DNA from 2 places in the Metabacillus sp. KH_069 genome. Region 2 is predicted to be linked to the other one. Evidence: riboswitches for the same ligand, from Rfam matches in the RefSeq annotation. Region 2 holds a riboswitch; the other holds the start of a gene.
What was found. Region 2 has a riboswitch for lysine ahead of AC3ISE_RS19360 (amino acid permease). Riboswitches for the same ligand answer to the same signal wherever they lie in the genome.

Region 1 (8,654 bases), 550 kb from region 2:
ACGTTCTGCTTTATTTAATGCACCTGTCGGATGTGCATTAAACAGACGAACTTGTGAAAGCGGAGCTGGCCCGATGAAATCTGAATTGCTGTTTACATTCGGACATGCCTCTAAGCAGACACCGCAAGTCATGCATTTTGATAATTCATATGCCCATTGACGTTTTTTCTCAGGCATACGCGGGCCAGGGCCTAAGTCATAGGTTCCATCAATCGGAATCCAGGCCTTTACTTTTTTCAGGGAGTCGAACATTCTGCTGCGGTCAACCTGAAGGTCGCGGACAACAGGAAATGTTCTCATCGGCTGAAGGCGAATCGGCTGCTCAAGCTGGTCAACAAGGGCAGTACAGGACTGGCGCGGTTTGCCGTTGATCACCATGGAACATGCTCCGCACACCTCTTCGAGACAGTTCATATCCCATGTAATCGGAGTCGTTTCTTTCCCTTGTGAGTCAACAGGATTCCGTCTGATTTCCATCAATGCAGAAATCACGTTCATATTTGGACGATAAGGAATCTCAAATGTTTCATCATAAGGGGCAGCCCCAGGCTGGTCTTGGCGAGTAATAATAAAACGAACTACTTTCTTTTCACTGTTCATTTTTTATTCCCCCTTTTTCTTCTTCGAATAGTCGCGCTTACGCGGTTCAATTAAGCTAACGTCCACTTCTTCATAATGGAACTTAGGAGCAGCTTTTGGACCGGCAAATGTAGCCATCGTTGTTTTCAGGAATTCTTCGTCATTACGTTCAGGGAAGTCCGGTTTGTAATGAGCACCGCGGCTTTCATTGCGGTTATAGGCGCCAAGTGTAACAACACGGGACATTTGAAGCATGTTTTGAAGCTGACGGGTAAACGTCGCACCCTGGTTGCTCCATTTAGCTGTATCATTAATGTTGATATTTTCATATCTTTCAAGAAGCTCTTGAATTTTTTCATCTGTTTTAAGCAATTTATCATTGTAGCGGACAACCGTTACATTGTCCGTCATCCATTCGCCAAGCTCTTTATGAAGAACATATGCATTTTCAGTTCCATTTAAGTTCATGATGTTCTGCCATTTTTCTTCTTCCTGTTTCACATGACCGTCAAATAATGAAGAAGAAAGATCTTCAGCAGATACATCAAGACCGCTCACATATTCGACTGCTTTCGGTCCTGCAACCATACCGCCATAGATGGCAGACAGCAATGAATTCGCTCCTAAACGGTTGGCTCCGTGCATAGAGTAATCACATTCGCCTGCTGCAAATAGTCCAGGGATATTCGTCATTTGATCATAATCAACCCAAAGTCCGCCCATAGAATAATGAACAGCAGGGAAGATTTTCATTGGAAGCTTGCGGGGATCATCACCCATGAATTTTTCATAGATTTCAATGATTCCGCCAAGTTTGATATCAAGCTCTTTAGGATCTTTATGAGAGAGATCAAGGTAAACCATGTTTTCTCCATTGATTCCAAGCTTTTGAGATACACACACGTCAAAAATTTCGCGTGTTGCAATATCACGAGGCACAAGGTTTCCGTATGCAGGATATTTTTCCTCAAGGAAGTACCAAGGCTTACCGTCTTTATACGTCCAGACACGACCGCCTTCTCCGCGTGCCGATTCACTCATCAGACGCAGTTTATCATCTCCAGGAATTGCTGTTGGGTGAATTTGAATGAATTCTCCATTTGCATAATGCACACCCTGCTGATAGACGATTGAAGCAGCTGATCCTGTGTTAATGACAGAGTTTGTTGATTTTCCGAAAATGATTCCAGGTCCGCCTGTTGCCATAATAACGGCATCTGAACGGAATGCTTTCATTTCCATTGTCGTTAAGTCCTGACCAGTAATACCGCGGCATACGCCATCATCATCGAGAACAGCCCCAAGGAATTCCCAGCCCTCATACTTCGTTACTAATCCGGCAACCTCATAGCGGCGCACCTGCTCATCAAGTGCATAAAGCAGCTGCTGTCCAGTTGTTGCTCCGGCAAACGCTGTACGGTGATGCTGCGTTCCGCCGAAGCGGCGGAAGTCCAGAAGACCTTCAGGAGTACGGTTGAACATAACTCCCATACGGTCAAGCAAATGGATAATGGAAGGTGCTGCTTCGCACATTGCCTTTACAGGAGGCTGGTTTGCAAGGAAGTCCCCGCCGTATACTGTATCATCGAAATGCTCCCAAGGAGAATCGCCTTCCCCTTTTGTGTTAACCGCTCCGTTGATTCCGCCCTGAGCACAAACTGAATGAGAGCGCTTAACTGGAACTAAAGAAAATAAATCTACATGAACGCCAGTTTCTGCAGCTTTGATCGTAGCCATTAGGCCCGCTAAGCCACCACCGACGACTATTATTCTACCTTTACTCATCTGGCCCACTCCCTTTGGTTCTATTACCTATTAAACAAATGCAAAAATAGTGCTGACTCCAACGTAAGATAATGCTAGGAAAAGTGCGATCGTCACATAAGTTGAGATCAGCTGAGATCTTGGTGTCACAGTAATTCCCCAGCTCACAGCAAATGACCACAGTCCGTTTGCAAAGTGGAAAATCGTTGAAACGACACCGACAACATAAAATACAATCATAAATGGATTACTGAAAATGGAGGCCATCATGTCAAAATTCACTTCAGCGCCAAATGCGGCTGCAATTCTTGTTTCCCATACATGCCAGGATACAAAGATAAGTGTAATCACGCCAGAAATCCTTTGAAGCATAAACATCCAGTTGCGGAAGTAGCCAAACTTGCTTACATTATTTTTAGCTGTAAACGCAATGTAGATTCCATAGATCGCATGGTACAAAAGCGGCAGGAATATAATAAAAGTTTCCAGAACAACTCTAAATGGCAAGCTTTCCATAAAATGTGCAGCATTATTAAATGCTTCTTCTCCTCTTGTTGCAAAGTTATTTACAACAAGATGCTGAATTAAGAAGACGCCAACCGGAATAACTCCAAGCAAAGAATGAAGTCTTCGGTTCAAATACTCTCTGTTTCCAGCCATCTCAACATAACCCCCTAGTAATCTTAAAATCTTTTTTTTAATGTTTCTCCTATTCCCGGCAATCTTTTAAAAAATAAACATTGTATGATAAAATGTGACAAATTTATTGTACTCCCAACGAGTTACAGCGTCAAGAAAACGCGTTCATAAATTTTAATTTTGTGACAAATCTTATTTTCTCCCTATTTTTACTTTCCTGAAATACTTTCAAAGCGATTTTGGAGCTTGTAATTTACTTTTATTGCATGTTCTTACCCGCCCAACTTGATATATAATAAAGTCAGAAAGAGGGGAAGAATGTGAAAAAAACCAGCGAACAAATCGATATGACGCAGCTGAGGGACATGCAAGTGCCCGCATTCGCCTATGAGCTGCTGCGGGAAGTTCTTATTCCTGATATTCTTGGAAACGAGTCCGCATCTATGCTTTACTGGGCAGGCAAGAGCCTTGCGCGCAAATATCCTGCAGAATCAATTGAAGAGCTTATTGCTTTCTTTTCATTAGCCGGCTTTGGAACTCTTTCATTGGTACATAAGAAAAAAGATGAAATGGAATTTCAGCTTGAGAGCGAACTGATCAAAACAAGATTCAAAACAATGAAAGAGCCTTCTTTTCAGCTTGAAGCGGGATTTCTGGCCCAGCAGGTGCAGCGGATGAACAAGCAGATTACAGAAACCTATGAACAAGTAAAAAAACGTGCGGATAAAGTGCATTTTACAGTGAAATGGGACTACAAAGACATGGAATTCGGCAACGATTAAAGGGATGGGTATCTAGTATACCCACCCCTTTTTTTATATCGTTTAAAGCACCTGTGCAGGCTGCTGTGATAATTCGAAGGCATCATGCAGCGCTTCAACCGCTTTTACCATGTCAGCATGGCTGATAACAGTTGACACTTTAATTTCAGACGTGCTGACCATTTTCACTTCAATTCCTTCTTGAGCAAGAACATCGAACATTTCTGCCGCTACACCAGGATTTGATACCATGCCGGATCCGACGATGGAAACTTTTGAAAGGCCGCCTTCTGATTCTATTTTTTCAAAGCCAAGCTCTGATTGATAGGTTTCAAGCACGTGAACCGTTTCTTCCACATCACCTGTTTTCACCGAAAAAGATAGAGAGGCCAGGCTGCTGTCTGTTGAACTTTGAATAATAATATCTACATTAATTCCGTGGCTTGCAAGCGTTTTGAAAATGGTTGACAGAGCGGAAAGGCCGCTTGGCAATCCGCAAACCGTTATTCTTGAAACTTGATCTTCAAACGCAATTCCTCTAACAACTAAATTCTGTTCCATCTTTGTTTCCTCCTCAATTAACGTGCCTCTTTCTTTTTCTGAGCTTGATCTGACTTCCAAGGGAACTCCATAATTTTTTGCAAATTCAACAGCCCGGGGGTGGAGAACGCCTGCTCCAAGATTAGCAAGCTCAAGCATTTCATCATAAGATATGCCGTCTAATTTTCTTGCACTTTTTACAAAGCGCGGATCTGTCGTAAAGACACCTGTTACATCTGTATAAATATCACATTTATCAGCTTTTAGAGAAGCAGCCAGCGCAACAGCTGTCGTATCTGAACCCCCGCGGCCGAGCGTCGTTATTTCCTGTCCGTCTGCTAGTCCCTGAAAGCCAGCAACGACAACTACTTTTCCAGCTTGTAGCTGATTATTAATTTTTTCTGAATCAATCCCTGAAATTCTCGCATTGCTGTGGACATTTTCAGTCTTAATGCCAGCCTGCCAGCCTGTGTAAGAAACTGCATCGTATCCTTGTGCCTGAAGAGCCATCGTCAAAAGAGAAATTGTCACTTGTTCTCCCGTTGACAGAAGCATATCCATTTCGCGCTTGCTCGGTTTTTGAGTGATTTCAGCTGCCAGTGAAACTAAATGATCCGTTGTTTTCCCCATTGCCGAAACAACAACAACGACATCATTCCCGTTCATTTTTTCCTCGATTGTTCTTCTTGCAGCATTCATGATTTTTTCCGGAGATCCAACAGATGTGCCTCCAAATTTTTGTACAACTAAACCCATATCAGCCTCTCGCCTTTCAAGTTATATTGATCGTCAGCAGGTAAAAGGGAGAATCTCAGAAAACGCAAAAAAGCAATGAGATTCTCTATCTCATTGCTTGCATAAACGAATAATGGAACTTCATTCATACAATGAGATAGCGCTCCAAGAAAAATACATCTTCTTGACAATTTTACGTCTATTAAACGCAAAACCAGCAAAAGTAAGAAATGGCTCTTTTTTTGCTTCGGCGACTCTCCCCTTTCACCCATCTTCAAAGGATTCCATTGTCCTCGGAAGGGCTACTCTTGAAGTTCGCACCTCTACCATCATTTAACGAACTAAACGATCTGGTTATCAAATTAGTTAGAATTGTAGCAAAGAATTTGTCTTTGTGCAATCTATTCTTTCAATTTTTCTGCAATAAGCTGTGCCGTGTTTGCCGGAATTCCCGCCGCCATCAGCTCTTCGAGGCTTGCTTCTTTCATTTTTTTTACAGAACCGAAATGCTTGAGCAAAGTCTTGCGACGTTTTTCCCCAACGCCTGGTATATCATCCAGGATCGATTGAAAGGCTGTTTTTCCTCTTGTCTGCCTGTGAAAAGTAATCGCAAACCGATGCACTTCATCCTGAATTCGCTGTAGAAGATAAAACTCCTGGCTGTTGCGTTCAAGTTCAATGACAGCCGGAGGACTCCCGAGCATTAAATTAGAAGTCCGATGCTTCTCATCCTTTACAAGTCCTGCGACAGGGATGGATAATCCGAGTTCATTTTCAAGTACATCCTGAGCTGCAGCCAGGTGCCCTTTTCCTCCGTCAATGATAATCAAATCAGGAAGCGGCAGCTCCTCTTTTAACACGCGCGTGTACCTTCTGCGGACAACTTCACGCATAGACTCGTAATCATCTGGTCCTTGCACTGTTTTAATTTTGTACTTGCGGTACTCTTTTTTGGCAGGCTTGCCATCTATGAACACAATCATCGCAGATACAGGATCTGTCCCTTGTATGTTTGAATTATCAAATGCTTCGATTCTTGCCGGTGTATAGATTCCCATTTTTTCACCAAGCTGATCAATTGCTTTGATTGTTCTTTCTTCATCACGCTCAATGAGTGAAAATTTTTCTTTTAAAGCGATTTTGGCATTCTGATGTGCAAGCAGCACCAGGTCCTTTTTCTTGCCGCGCTTTGGATGGATGGCTGAAACGTGAAGAAGCTGTTCTGCCATTTCATGATCAACGCTTTCAGGCAGCAGTATTTCTTTAGGCAGAATATGATTGTTCTTGGAATAAAACTGGCCAAGAAACGTTAAAAATTCTTCCTCTGGCTCCTGGTACAGCGGGAACATGGCAATATCACGCTCGATCAATTTACCCTGACGGATGAAGAAAACCTGAACACACATCCAGCCTTTATCATAGGAATAGCCAAACACATCACGATCGACAAAATCATTCAGTGTCATTTTCTGTTTTTCCATGGTTGCATCTATATGCGCAATGGAATCCCGGTATTCTTTTGCCCGTTCAAAATCCAGGTTCTCAGCAGCAGCCAGCATCTTCTTTGAAAGTTCTTCTTTAATCTGCTTAAAGCCGCCTTTTAAGAAACGGGACATTTCATCGACCATTTGCCTGTTTTGCTCTTGTGTTACCTTATAGACACAGGGGGCCAAACATTGTCCGATATGATAGTAGAGACAAACTTTATCAGGAAGCGTAGTACATTTCCTAAGCGGATAAAGACGGTCGAGCAGCTTTTTGGTCTCTCTGGCCGCCTGGACGTTCGGATATGGACCGAAATACTTCCCATTATCTTTTTTGACATTTCTCGTAACAATCAGCCGAGGGTGCCGTTCAGCTGTAATTTTAATAAAAGGATACGTTTTGTCATCCTTTAGCATGACGTTGTATTTAGGATCATGTTTTTTAATTAAATTTAATTCTAAAATCAGCGCCTCAATATTCGAAGACGTGACGATATACTCAAAATCCTTGATTTCATTTACGAGCCGTTGTGTTTTCCCGTCATGTGAGCCGGTAAAGTAAGACCGCACCCGGTTTTTAAGAACTTTTGCTTTTCCAACATAAATAATCGTTCCGAAACGGTCTTTCATTAAATAACAGCCCGGCTGATCTGGCAGAAGTGCCAGCTTTTCTTTAATTAGTTGCTCCATAGCGGACACTCCGTTTCCTTAAAGATTAGCGCAGAATAAGTATCGGTCATCAGCGCCAAGTTATTCCCTTTATTGTACCATTTTAGAGGGAGGGAGTCTTTTGTTTGCCTCCAAGGATTCTATTCCATCGGCTTTTTTGCATAGATTGTTGTTTTTGATTATAAATGTTGCCCGCTGCTTTCGACTGCAGGCACTTACCTCCCTAAATTTCAGGACTATTGCACCAAATCATTTCCTGAGCAATAATTGACAATTTTTTCGGCAGATGACCGTTTTTGCAGACATAAAAAAAGATCCGGAATACCGGATCTAATTTCATTTTAATTATGCGTGTTTATTTAATAGATCAGCTAGAGCTTCTTTAGGCTGGAAGCCAACTGTTTTGTCTACAACTTCGCCGTTTTTGAAAACAAGCAATGTCGGAATACTCATAACACCGTATTTGCCTGCTGTTTCTTGGTTCTCGTCAACATCAAGTTTAACGATTTTCACTTTATCGCCTAGCTCCTGATCAAGCTCTTCAAGAACCGGTGCAATCATTTTGCAAGGTCCGCACCAAGGAGCCCAAAAGTCTGCCAGTACGACGCCTTCGCTAGTTTCAGCTGTAAAAGTTTGATCTGTTACATTAGTAATTGCCATTATATTTTCCTCCTAAATGTTCAAGTGATGCCTAAAGTATAGCATTAAAGAATGTGACCTGCTAATTTTTTGCTCACTATTCCTTTTCCCTTACTTTGTGATGAAAAACATTTTTTCATTCAAATTAAAAACACGCCGCTGGGAGCGTGTTTTTAGGAATCAAGAATGAACTTTTAATTTCTTAAACTCTTCCGTCAGCATCGGTACAACTTCAAATAGATCTCCGACAATGCCATAATCAGCTACTTTGAAGATGTTTGCTTCAGGATCTTTGTTAATTGCAACAATAATCTTGGAGTTAGACATACCGGCTAAATGCTGGATCGCTCCAGAAATACCGCATGCAATGTACAAGTCAGGAGTGACAACTTTTCCCGTTTGGCCGATTTGCAGCGAGTAGTCGCAATAATCAGCATCACAGGCACCGCGGGAAGCTCCGACTGCTCCGCCGAGAACATCTGATAACTCCTTCAGCGGGTTAAAGCCGTCTGTGCTTTTTACTCCGCGTCCGCCGGCTACAATGACTTTAGCTTCAGAAAGATCAACACCTTCTGTTGCTTTGCGCACCACTTCTTTTACGATTGTGCGAAGATCTTTGATCTCCACAGAAACAGAAGAAACTTCACCCGTTCTTGTTTCATCCTTTTCAAGAGGAGCAATGTTATTTGGTCTGATTGTTGCAAAAATCGTTCCATCTGTCACAATCTTTTTCTCGAAAGCTTTTCCTGAATAGATCGGACGTGTGAATACGACATTTCCGCCTGCTACTTCTAAATCTGTAGCATCTGAAATAAGTCCGGATCCAATCTTTGCAGCGATTTTC
Region 2 (8,654 bases):
GAAACCTGCAAGATGGTTCAGCGTCTGGGCAAATAAATCTGCCTTGCTTCCCCATGCCTTTTCCCACTCTTCAAACACAGATTTGCGGACTTCACGGTCTGCACTGGAAAACTTATTGGCAGCCTGGCCGACAGAAAGTTCTTTTACTTCCCCATCTTCTATAAAAGGAATTTTCACAGTCGACACGAGGGTGTCATAGAACTGTCCCCATGCATGATAGCCGTCTACGGACAGAGCATTGATAAGCGTCTCCTGCTCCATCGGTAATTTATTTTTTGCTTTGTTTCTGCGTTCAGTCAGCACATAAGCAAGCTCAGAAAGACTTTCTGTCTCTATAAGTTCTTCCCATACTTGATCCTCCACTTTTACAAGCTTCTGATCGAGACTGGCAAGAGCATTTTGAAACTGAGAGCTGAGCTTCGTTACTTTTCCTCTGAGCACAGCAGCGTGTTTATCCGTTGTATCCTGAGCCTGCAGACAGCCTACAAAAGCACCGGCCTGTCTCACTCTCTTCGCAATTCCCTGGAACGTTTCAAGAATTTCATCAAGGTAAATATGGTCCTCTTTTGAGCTTGGCACCTTTAACTGATCGGCCTGCTCTTTAAACAAAGGAACATCATTTTCAAGCTCTTTTAAATGATGCTTAAAGCTTTCAGACTGGCTGCCTCCTTTGAAAAAAACATCCAAATCCCAAGTCTCTGCATATGTAGCGGCTTTCATAGACATACCCCCCACTATATATTTCGTTACACTAAATAAACTCTCAGGTCTATTATATATCATTTTACTAAATATTTGTATAATTCTAACACTTTTAATAAAGAAAACTTAAAAGCGCAAAAAAAAACAGCCAGGCATTTCGCCGAGGCTGTTCGATCCTTTATTTCACTGATTTATCTGACTTACCTTCTTCGTCATCCATCAGACCTTTTGTTGCGTTTTTAAACTCTCTTAGTGTTTTGCCGGCAGCTTTTCCGAGCTCCGGAAGCTTTTTCGGTCCGAAAAGCAGGAGTGCCACGAAGACAATTAACATGATTTCGCCAAATCCCAAGTTCATCATGTGCCCTTCTTCCATGTTATATTTTCATAAAAATAGAAAGAAAACGTTATCTTTGTAAATTATAGTAGATTCGCGGGCGGATTGCAAAGTGAAGTTTCGGTGACAGTTAATTCAATATAGGTTTGAAACTTTTGGTAAAAAAATTTATCTAGTTGACATCCTCTGATCAACCTGCTAAATTTACTCTATTAAAATAATGAATAAAAATCCTCACGGCATCTCAGTGAGGTAGAGGTTGCGCCAATTAAGAGTAAGTTGCAAGAGGCTAGTGGAGCTGTTGACTGCAAGTGAAAGGATTTGGCGCCGAAGTTTGAAACAGCCACTTTGTTTCAAGCTGGGACAGTATCGAATAGGTACTGGACTGCCGCAGAGTCAATTTGCGGAGTGCTATCTGGAGATGATCGTGAGTTTTTGTGTTTTTAGCGCATGGACTTATTCTATGCGCTATTTTGTTTGCAGAAAAATGATCACATTCATTAAAAACTACACACAATATCGATAAGTATTGATATGTATAGGAGGTTTCAGTTTTGAAACAAAAGAAATGGGGATTTTGGCTTTTAACAGCCTTTGTAGTAGGAAATATGGTCGGCTCAGGCATATTCATGCTGCCAAGCACGCTGGCCCAGACAGCAAGTCCGCTTGGAGTAACCAGCGCCTGGCTCGTAACCGGATTTGGAGTATTAATGATTGCTCTGGTATTCGGCAATTTATCGATTCGCAGACCCGACCTAACAGCTGGTCCGCAAAGTTATGCAAAAGCGTTATTTGATTCACCGAAAAAGGGAAACGTTGCAGGATTCAGCATGGTGTGGGGATATTGGGTCGCTAACTGGATCAGCAACGTGGCAATCATCACTAGCTTTGCCGGCTATCTTTCTTCATTCTTTCCTATAATGTCTGACGAATCTGTTCTGTTCTCAATAGGTTCACAGGACATTCAGTTAGGAAGAGCGGTCACATTTATTGTTTGTACCATTTTGCTTTGGGGCACTCATACCATTTTATTAACGAACATGAATGGTGCCGGAAAATTAAATTTTGTTGCGACTGCTTCTAAAGTAATCGGTTTTATGCTTTTCATCATCGCTGGTTTATTTGCACTTGAGTCAGCATCATTTGGGGAATTTTATTTCCCTGTGGAAGCAGAGCCCGGTGTAACTTATGGCCTTGGCAATCAAGTACAATTCGCTGCCATTTCAACCTTATGGGCATTTGTAGGCATTGAATCTGCCGTCATCTTGTCAGGCCGCGCTTCTTCTCAGCGTGATGTGAAAAGAGCGACCATTACCGGCTTAATCATTGCTGTGTTCATCTATATGATTATCACGCTTATCACAATGGGTGTTCTGCCGCACGATCAGCTTCAGTCATCTGACAAACCGTTTGTAGATGTACTCTCTGTCATTATTGGCGATGCCGGTGCAAATGCAATGGCATTATTAGCAGTCGTGTCTTTATTTGGTTCAACCATAGGATGGATCCTGCTTTCAGCTGAAGTACCGTATCAGGCTGCAAAAACAGGAATTTTCCCTGCTTTCTTTGCAAAAACAAATAAAAAAGGCAGTCCTAAAAATGCCTTGCTGATTACGAATTTGATGTCTCAAATCTTTATTTTCTCAACGATTTCCGGAACCATAAGTGAAGCTTATACATTCTTAACAACGTCCGCTACACTTGCTTATCTTTTCCCATATCTTGTTTCATCTATTTTCTTTTTGAAGCTGATCGCTAAAGGAGAAACATATGATTTAATTCAAGGATCGCGAGTAAGAGACGGAATTATTGCATCCATTGCTTGTATTTATTCTGTTTGGGTCATTGTCACCGGTACAGCTGATTTAAAAACATTTGTACTGGGAGTCGGCCTTTTCTTGGCAGGCTTCGTGATTTATCCGTTTTTGACGAAATATATGAAAAAACAAGATTCTGCTGCAATCTAATGATGAACGGCTGCACTTAACGTGCAGCCGTTTTTTCTATTCTTTGCTCACAGCAAAAAGCTGGTTCGCACAATATTCTATGATTTCTCTTCTCCTGATAATTCCTATAAAAATCCCTTGATCGTCTACAACAGGCACAAAATTTTGCTCCATCGCCCTGCTGATGATTTGTTCCATTTCTGCATGAATAGGAATTGGTTCATTTTTCCGATGAAATTCTACCTCGGTTAATCGGATCTTCTCGGTATTATGAAAATTTAAATCAGGTGTGTTTTTGAGTTTCCATAATAAATCCCCTTCCGTTAATGTAGATACATATTTCCCCTCTTCATCAAGCAGCGGAACGGCTGAATAGCGGTGATATTCCATTCGTTCAAGCGCCTGCCTCATAGTGGCTTTTGTGTTTAAATAAACAACTTCCTTTTTTGGTATAAGGAAAAAAGCAATATTCATTTCTCCTGAACTCCTTTAAGATCGTCCATCTGACACGATGTGAATATCAATATTCTCTGTCTTTCTCATTATGGTATTCACGATGGAACCCTTTCTAATTTCTTCCCACCTTGTTCTCGCTGACTGCCCGAGAAGGATTTGCGTTATGTGATACTGTTTTGCAATATCAATAATGACCTGCGCAGGTTTGCGGCTGAATTCCTGCTCCAGCAAAAATACAGCATTAAATTGAGAGGCAAGTATTTTCCATTGCTCCGTTCTTTCCCGTATTTCCTGTGTAAACGCCTCAGGGGAATTCTTCGTTACATTCAAAATAAACAACTGAGCTTTTAGGCGATTTGCCATCCGCCACCCTCTTCTGATTAATTTCTCGGCAGATGGCCCATACCCGACACATACCAAGATTTTTTCATGAACACCTATAGGACCGTTCACCAAATTCCCGCTGATCTGCTCCATCTTTTCGTCTACATCATCTGCTACTTCTCTCAAGGCAAGTTCTCTCAGCGATGATAGATTGGTTACTGTAAAAAAATGAGTAAGGCTCTGCTCAATTTTTTCTGAGGCATAGATTTTTCCTTCTGCGAGCCGCTTCCGAAGGGTTTCGGGAGTAACATCAATCAGCTGAACTTCATGGGCATCCTGAACGAACAAATCCGGTATCCTCTCTCTTACTGCCACTCCCGTTATTTGCTGTACAATGTCATGAACGCTTTCTAAATGCTGGATATTCACCGCAGACAGCACATTAATACCGGCATTTAAGATTTCTTCTACATCCATATATCTCTTTTTATTTTTTGATCCCGGAATGTTGGTATGGGCCAGCTCATCAATCACAATGACTTTCGGCTTTCTTTGTATGATGGCATCTACATTCAGTTCTCTAAACATACTTCCTTTATACTTCATCTCTTTTAGAGGAACCACTTCCATATCTTTAATCAGTTCCTCTGTTTCTTTTCTGCCGTGACATTCAATCAGCCCTATCACAACATCGATGCCTTCGAGTTTTAAATCATGGGCATCCTGCAGCATTTTATACGATTTACCGACTCCGGGAGCTGCCCCGACGTAAAGTTTCAGCTTCCCCCTTTTCAAGTCTGCAATTTCATCAAGCAGCTCCTGTGGCGTTTTCCGTCTGAAATAAGGGTGTTTTTCACTCATTGATTCACCTCTTTAAAGATGAATGACCTCAGCCTTAATGACAGCTGAGGTGCACATTCATCATTCATTCAGCATGTTTTTTAAGTCCAGATTTAGTTGAAGAACGTTAACTCTTTCTTCTCCAAACACTCCAAGGTCTCTTCCTTGAACATGCTGCGTGATCAGTTTTTCAAGCTCTGATTGTTTGATTCCTGCTGCTTCTGAAACTCGATTGACTTGAGCATATGCCGCTTTTGGGCTTATATGCGGATCCAGTCCGGAGCCCGAATTTGTCAGCAGATCATTGGGCACTTCACTGATTGGCGTTTCCGGATTGTTTTTCTTCCATTCTTCGATGGATTCCTGCGTACGCTTCAGCATATCTTCATTGGATGGTGCATAGTTATTGGATCCTGAGCCGGCGCCATTATTGTCTATACTTGAAATTCTTCCATGAAAATAGCTGTCTCCTGCAAAGGTCTGCCCGATAAGCTCAGAACCTATCACATTGTGATTCTCATCATATACTAAGCTTCCATCTGCCTTTGCAGGAGAAATGGTTTGGGCAATCCCTGTTACTGCAGCTGGGTAAACCAACCCGCAGACTGCCATTAATAATAAGCTCATTCTGATGATCGGACCGATGATCGATTGTTTTTCTTCCACTTTAAAAAACCTCTTTTCTTCTTATATAAATAAAGCAAGAACTGCATCAATGATTTTTATTCCGATGAAAGGAACCAGTACTCCCCCAAAACCGTATATAAGCAAGTTTCTTCTCAGCAAAGCATTCGAACTCATCGGTTTATAGCTGACGCCTTTCATAGCGAGAGGTATCAGAATTGGAATAATGACCGCGTTGAAGATGAGTGCTGAAAGAATAGCTGATATCGGTGAATCAAGTCTCATGATATTCAGCACGTTCATTTCAGGAATGGCAAGCATGAACATCGCAGGAATGATGGCAAAATATTTCGCGATATCGTTGGCAATGCTGAAGGTTGTCAAAGCCCCCCGTGTCATCAGCAGCTGTTTTCCGATCGAGACGACTTCAATAATTTTTGTTGGATTTGAATCTAAATCCACCATATTTGCTGCTTCCTTGGCAGCTGCCGTACCGCTGTTCATGGCAAGACCAACATCCGCCTGGGCGAGAGCTGGAGCATCATTTGTACCATCGCCCGTCATCGCAACAAGCTTGCCTTGTGATTGTTCATACTTAATGACTTCAATTTTATCCTCAGGCTTGCATTCTGCGATAAACTCATCAACGCCTGCTTCTTTAGCAATCGTTGCTGCTGTAAGTGGATTGTCGCCTGTGCACATGACGGTCTTGATTCCCATGCTGCGAAGCTTGTCAAAACGCTCTTTCATGCCTGGCTTTACTGTATCTTTCAAGTAAATCAGCCCAAAAATCTGATCGTTCATGGCTACAGCAAGAGGTGTGCCTCCAGCCTTTGATATTTCATCTGTTTTCCGGTCTAAATTAGAAGGAATGGTTCCGCCTTGTGAGAGAACCCATTTCTTTACGGCTTCTACCGCCCCTTTTCTGACAACACTCCCATCCGCAAGGTCCATTCCGCTCATGCGCGTTTCTGCCTTAAATTCGATAAACGTTCCGCCTATTGCGATATCTGTATTAAAGACAAGCTGTTTCTTCTTCAGCAGTTCAAGAACAGATCTTCCTTCTGGTGTTTCATCTTCAAGTGAGCTAATGGCCGTCCATTGAGCCAGATCCTGCATCGCGTGATTTCCGACTGGAGTAAACTCACTTGCCATCCTGTTCCCAAACGTGATCGTTCCTGTTTTATCTAAAATGATGGTATTAATATCGCCAGCAGCTTCAACCGCTTTCCCTGACATGGCAATCACATTAAATTGTGTAACCCGGTCCATCCCCGCGATCCCAATCGCTGACAGAAGGCCGCCGATTGTTGTCGGTATTAAGCACACAAGCAAGGCAATCAATACTGGGATTTCAAGTTGAAAGCCGAGATAATTTGTATAAAAAGGCAATGTGACAACCACAATCATAAAGATAAGAGTCAAGCTTGTTAAAACCGTATTTAAAGCAATTTCATTCGGTGTTTTTTGACGCTGCGCCCCTTCAACAAGCGCAATCATTTTATCAAGGAATGATTCACCGGGATCACTCGTAATTCTTACCTTGATTTGATCGCTGACAACCTTTGTGCCGCCTGTAACAGAGTTGAAGTCTCCTCCCGCTTCTTTTATTACAGGTGCAGATTCTCCCGTAATGGCTGATTCATCTACTGAGGCAAGGCCTGAAATGACCTCTCCGTCCCCTGGAATAAATTCACCCTGCGAAACGATGACGACATCTCCTTTACGGAGCGAAGCGGAATCTGTTTTTTCCACATCTCCATTAGGTTTTACCTTATTTGCCGTCATTTCTTTTTTCGAATTCTTAAGAGAATTCGCCTGTGCCATTCCCCGGCCCTCTGCAAGTGCTTCTGCGAAATTCGCAAATAGAACCGTAAACAGAAGAATCAGGGATACCGTCAGATTAACCCAGACATTAACTTCAGTTGAACCAAAAGCAGAAGGGAAAAATGTAAGAAGCAGTGTTAGAGCAAATCCGATTTCGACAATGAACATGATTGGATTTTTCACCATAACCCGCGGATCTAATTTGAAAAAGGATGCTTTAATGGCGTTCACTATAAGCCCCTTTTCTGCAGGCTTTTTGTTTTCTTTGTTATCATCATCAGGCTGCATCTGTTCAGAAGCTTTGTTCAGTTCATATCTCTCAGCAGTCTTTACTGCTGTTGCTAAAGATGGCTTACTCATTTCAGGATCCTCCAATTAGGTTTATAAAGTTAAGAGCTCTGCTACCGGTCCCAGAACCAATACCGGGAAGAATGTCAAAGCCCCGACAATAAAGACAGCTCCTACAAAAATGGTTCCAAAGAGTCCAGTATCTGTACGGAATGTGCCGATTGTCTCGGGTACAATCTTTTTAGCGGCCAAAGAAGCTCCTACTGCAAGCATGGCAATAATCCCAAAGTATCTTCCGACAAACATGACAATTCCGGTCGAGATATTCCAAAATGGCGTTGCATCCCCAAGCCCTTCAAATCCTGAACCATTATTGGCTGCAGAAGATGTGTACTCGTAAAGAACCTGGGAGAGCCCGTGAAACCCTGGATTTGAAATCCCATCCGAACCAAGCGGTGTATACAAAGCAACGGCTGTTGAAGCCAGAATCAAAAACGGATGGATAAGCAGCGTCACAGCGATCAGCTTCATTTCTTTTCCTTCTATTTTCTTGCCCAGGAATTCCGGAGTACGTCCGACCATTAACCCCGACAGGAAAACGGCTATGATAGCATACATGATAATGTTCATAAAGCCTGCCCCAATACCGCCAAACACCGTATTCAGCAGCATATTGGATAAAGCCAGCATCCCAGTTACAGGTGACAGCGTATCATGCATCGTATTGACGGCTCCAGTTTCAGAAGCGGTTGTCACGATGGCATAAAGAGTAGATTGATCTGCACCAAACCGAACTTCTTTCCCTTCCATGCTGCCGGATGCCTGCTCAAGGCCGGCTTCAGCTAATCTTGGATTTCCCTGGAATTCTGCATAAAGGGATGTACCTAGAAACACCACAAATATCATCGCCATTGCAGCAAATAAAATTCTTCCCTGTTTCGCATTCCCTACCATCTTTCCATACGTAAAGGGAATGGCTGTCGGAATCAGCAGCATCAAGAGGATCTGAAGCAAGTTGCTGATCGCATTCGGGTTTTCAAACGGATGGGCTGAGTTTACTCCGAAAAAACCTCCGCCGTTGTTTCCAACTTCCTTAATAGATAAAAGAGAAGCAACCGGTCCTCTTGCGATTGTCTGCTCGGCACCTTCCACCGTTGTGGCCGTAACACTTGAATCGAGTGTTTGCGGTACCCCAAGAAAAACGAAGATCAGTGCAGCGATAAAAGCAATCGGAAGAAGAACACGTGTGATAGACCGGATTAGATCAATAAAGAAATTTCCAAGCGGATTTCCTGCGAGACCTCTTATTAATG

Region 1: linked by a shared signal. The riboswitch ahead of AC3ISE_RS16640 (aspartate kinase) and the one ahead of AC3ISE_RS19360 (amino acid permease) in region 2 are both predicted to bind lysine.

What each region holds. Positions count from the first base shown of each region.
Region 1 is NZ_CM174460.1:3,288,703-3,297,356, forward strand. Features, by position in the region: gene sdhB (succinate dehydrogenase iron-sulfur subunit) at 1-600, opposite strand, end outside; gene sdhA (succinate dehydrogenase flavoprotein subunit) at 604-2,364, opposite strand; gene AC3ISE_RS16630 (succinate dehydrogenase cytochrome b558 subunit) at 2,395-3,003, opposite strand; gene AC3ISE_RS16635 (YslB family protein) at 3,330-3,764, shown strand; gene AC3ISE_RS16640 (aspartate kinase) at 3,807-5,039, opposite strand; lysine riboswitch at 5,169-5,352, opposite strand; gene uvrC (excinuclease ABC subunit UvrC) at 5,420-7,192, opposite strand; gene trxA (thioredoxin) at 7,517-7,831, opposite strand; gene AC3ISE_RS16655 (electron transfer flavoprotein subunit alpha/FixB family protein) at 7,991-8,654, opposite strand, start outside.
Region 2 is NZ_CM174460.1:3,835,621-3,844,274, forward strand. Features, by position in the region: gene AC3ISE_RS19350 (M3 family oligoendopeptidase) at 1-720, opposite strand, end outside; gene AC3ISE_RS19355 (twin-arginine translocase TatA/TatE family subunit) at 881-1,057, opposite strand; lysine riboswitch at 1,282-1,458, shown strand; gene AC3ISE_RS19360 (amino acid permease) at 1,591-3,003, shown strand; gene AC3ISE_RS19365 (CBS domain-containing protein) at 3,040-3,456, opposite strand; gene kdpDN (KdpD-like non-kinase potassium sensor) at 3,472-4,623, opposite strand; gene kdpC (potassium-transporting ATPase subunit KdpC) at 4,684-5,268, opposite strand; gene kdpB (potassium-transporting ATPase subunit KdpB) at 5,290-7,341, opposite strand; gene kdpA (potassium-transporting ATPase subunit KdpA) at 7,435-8,654, opposite strand, start outside.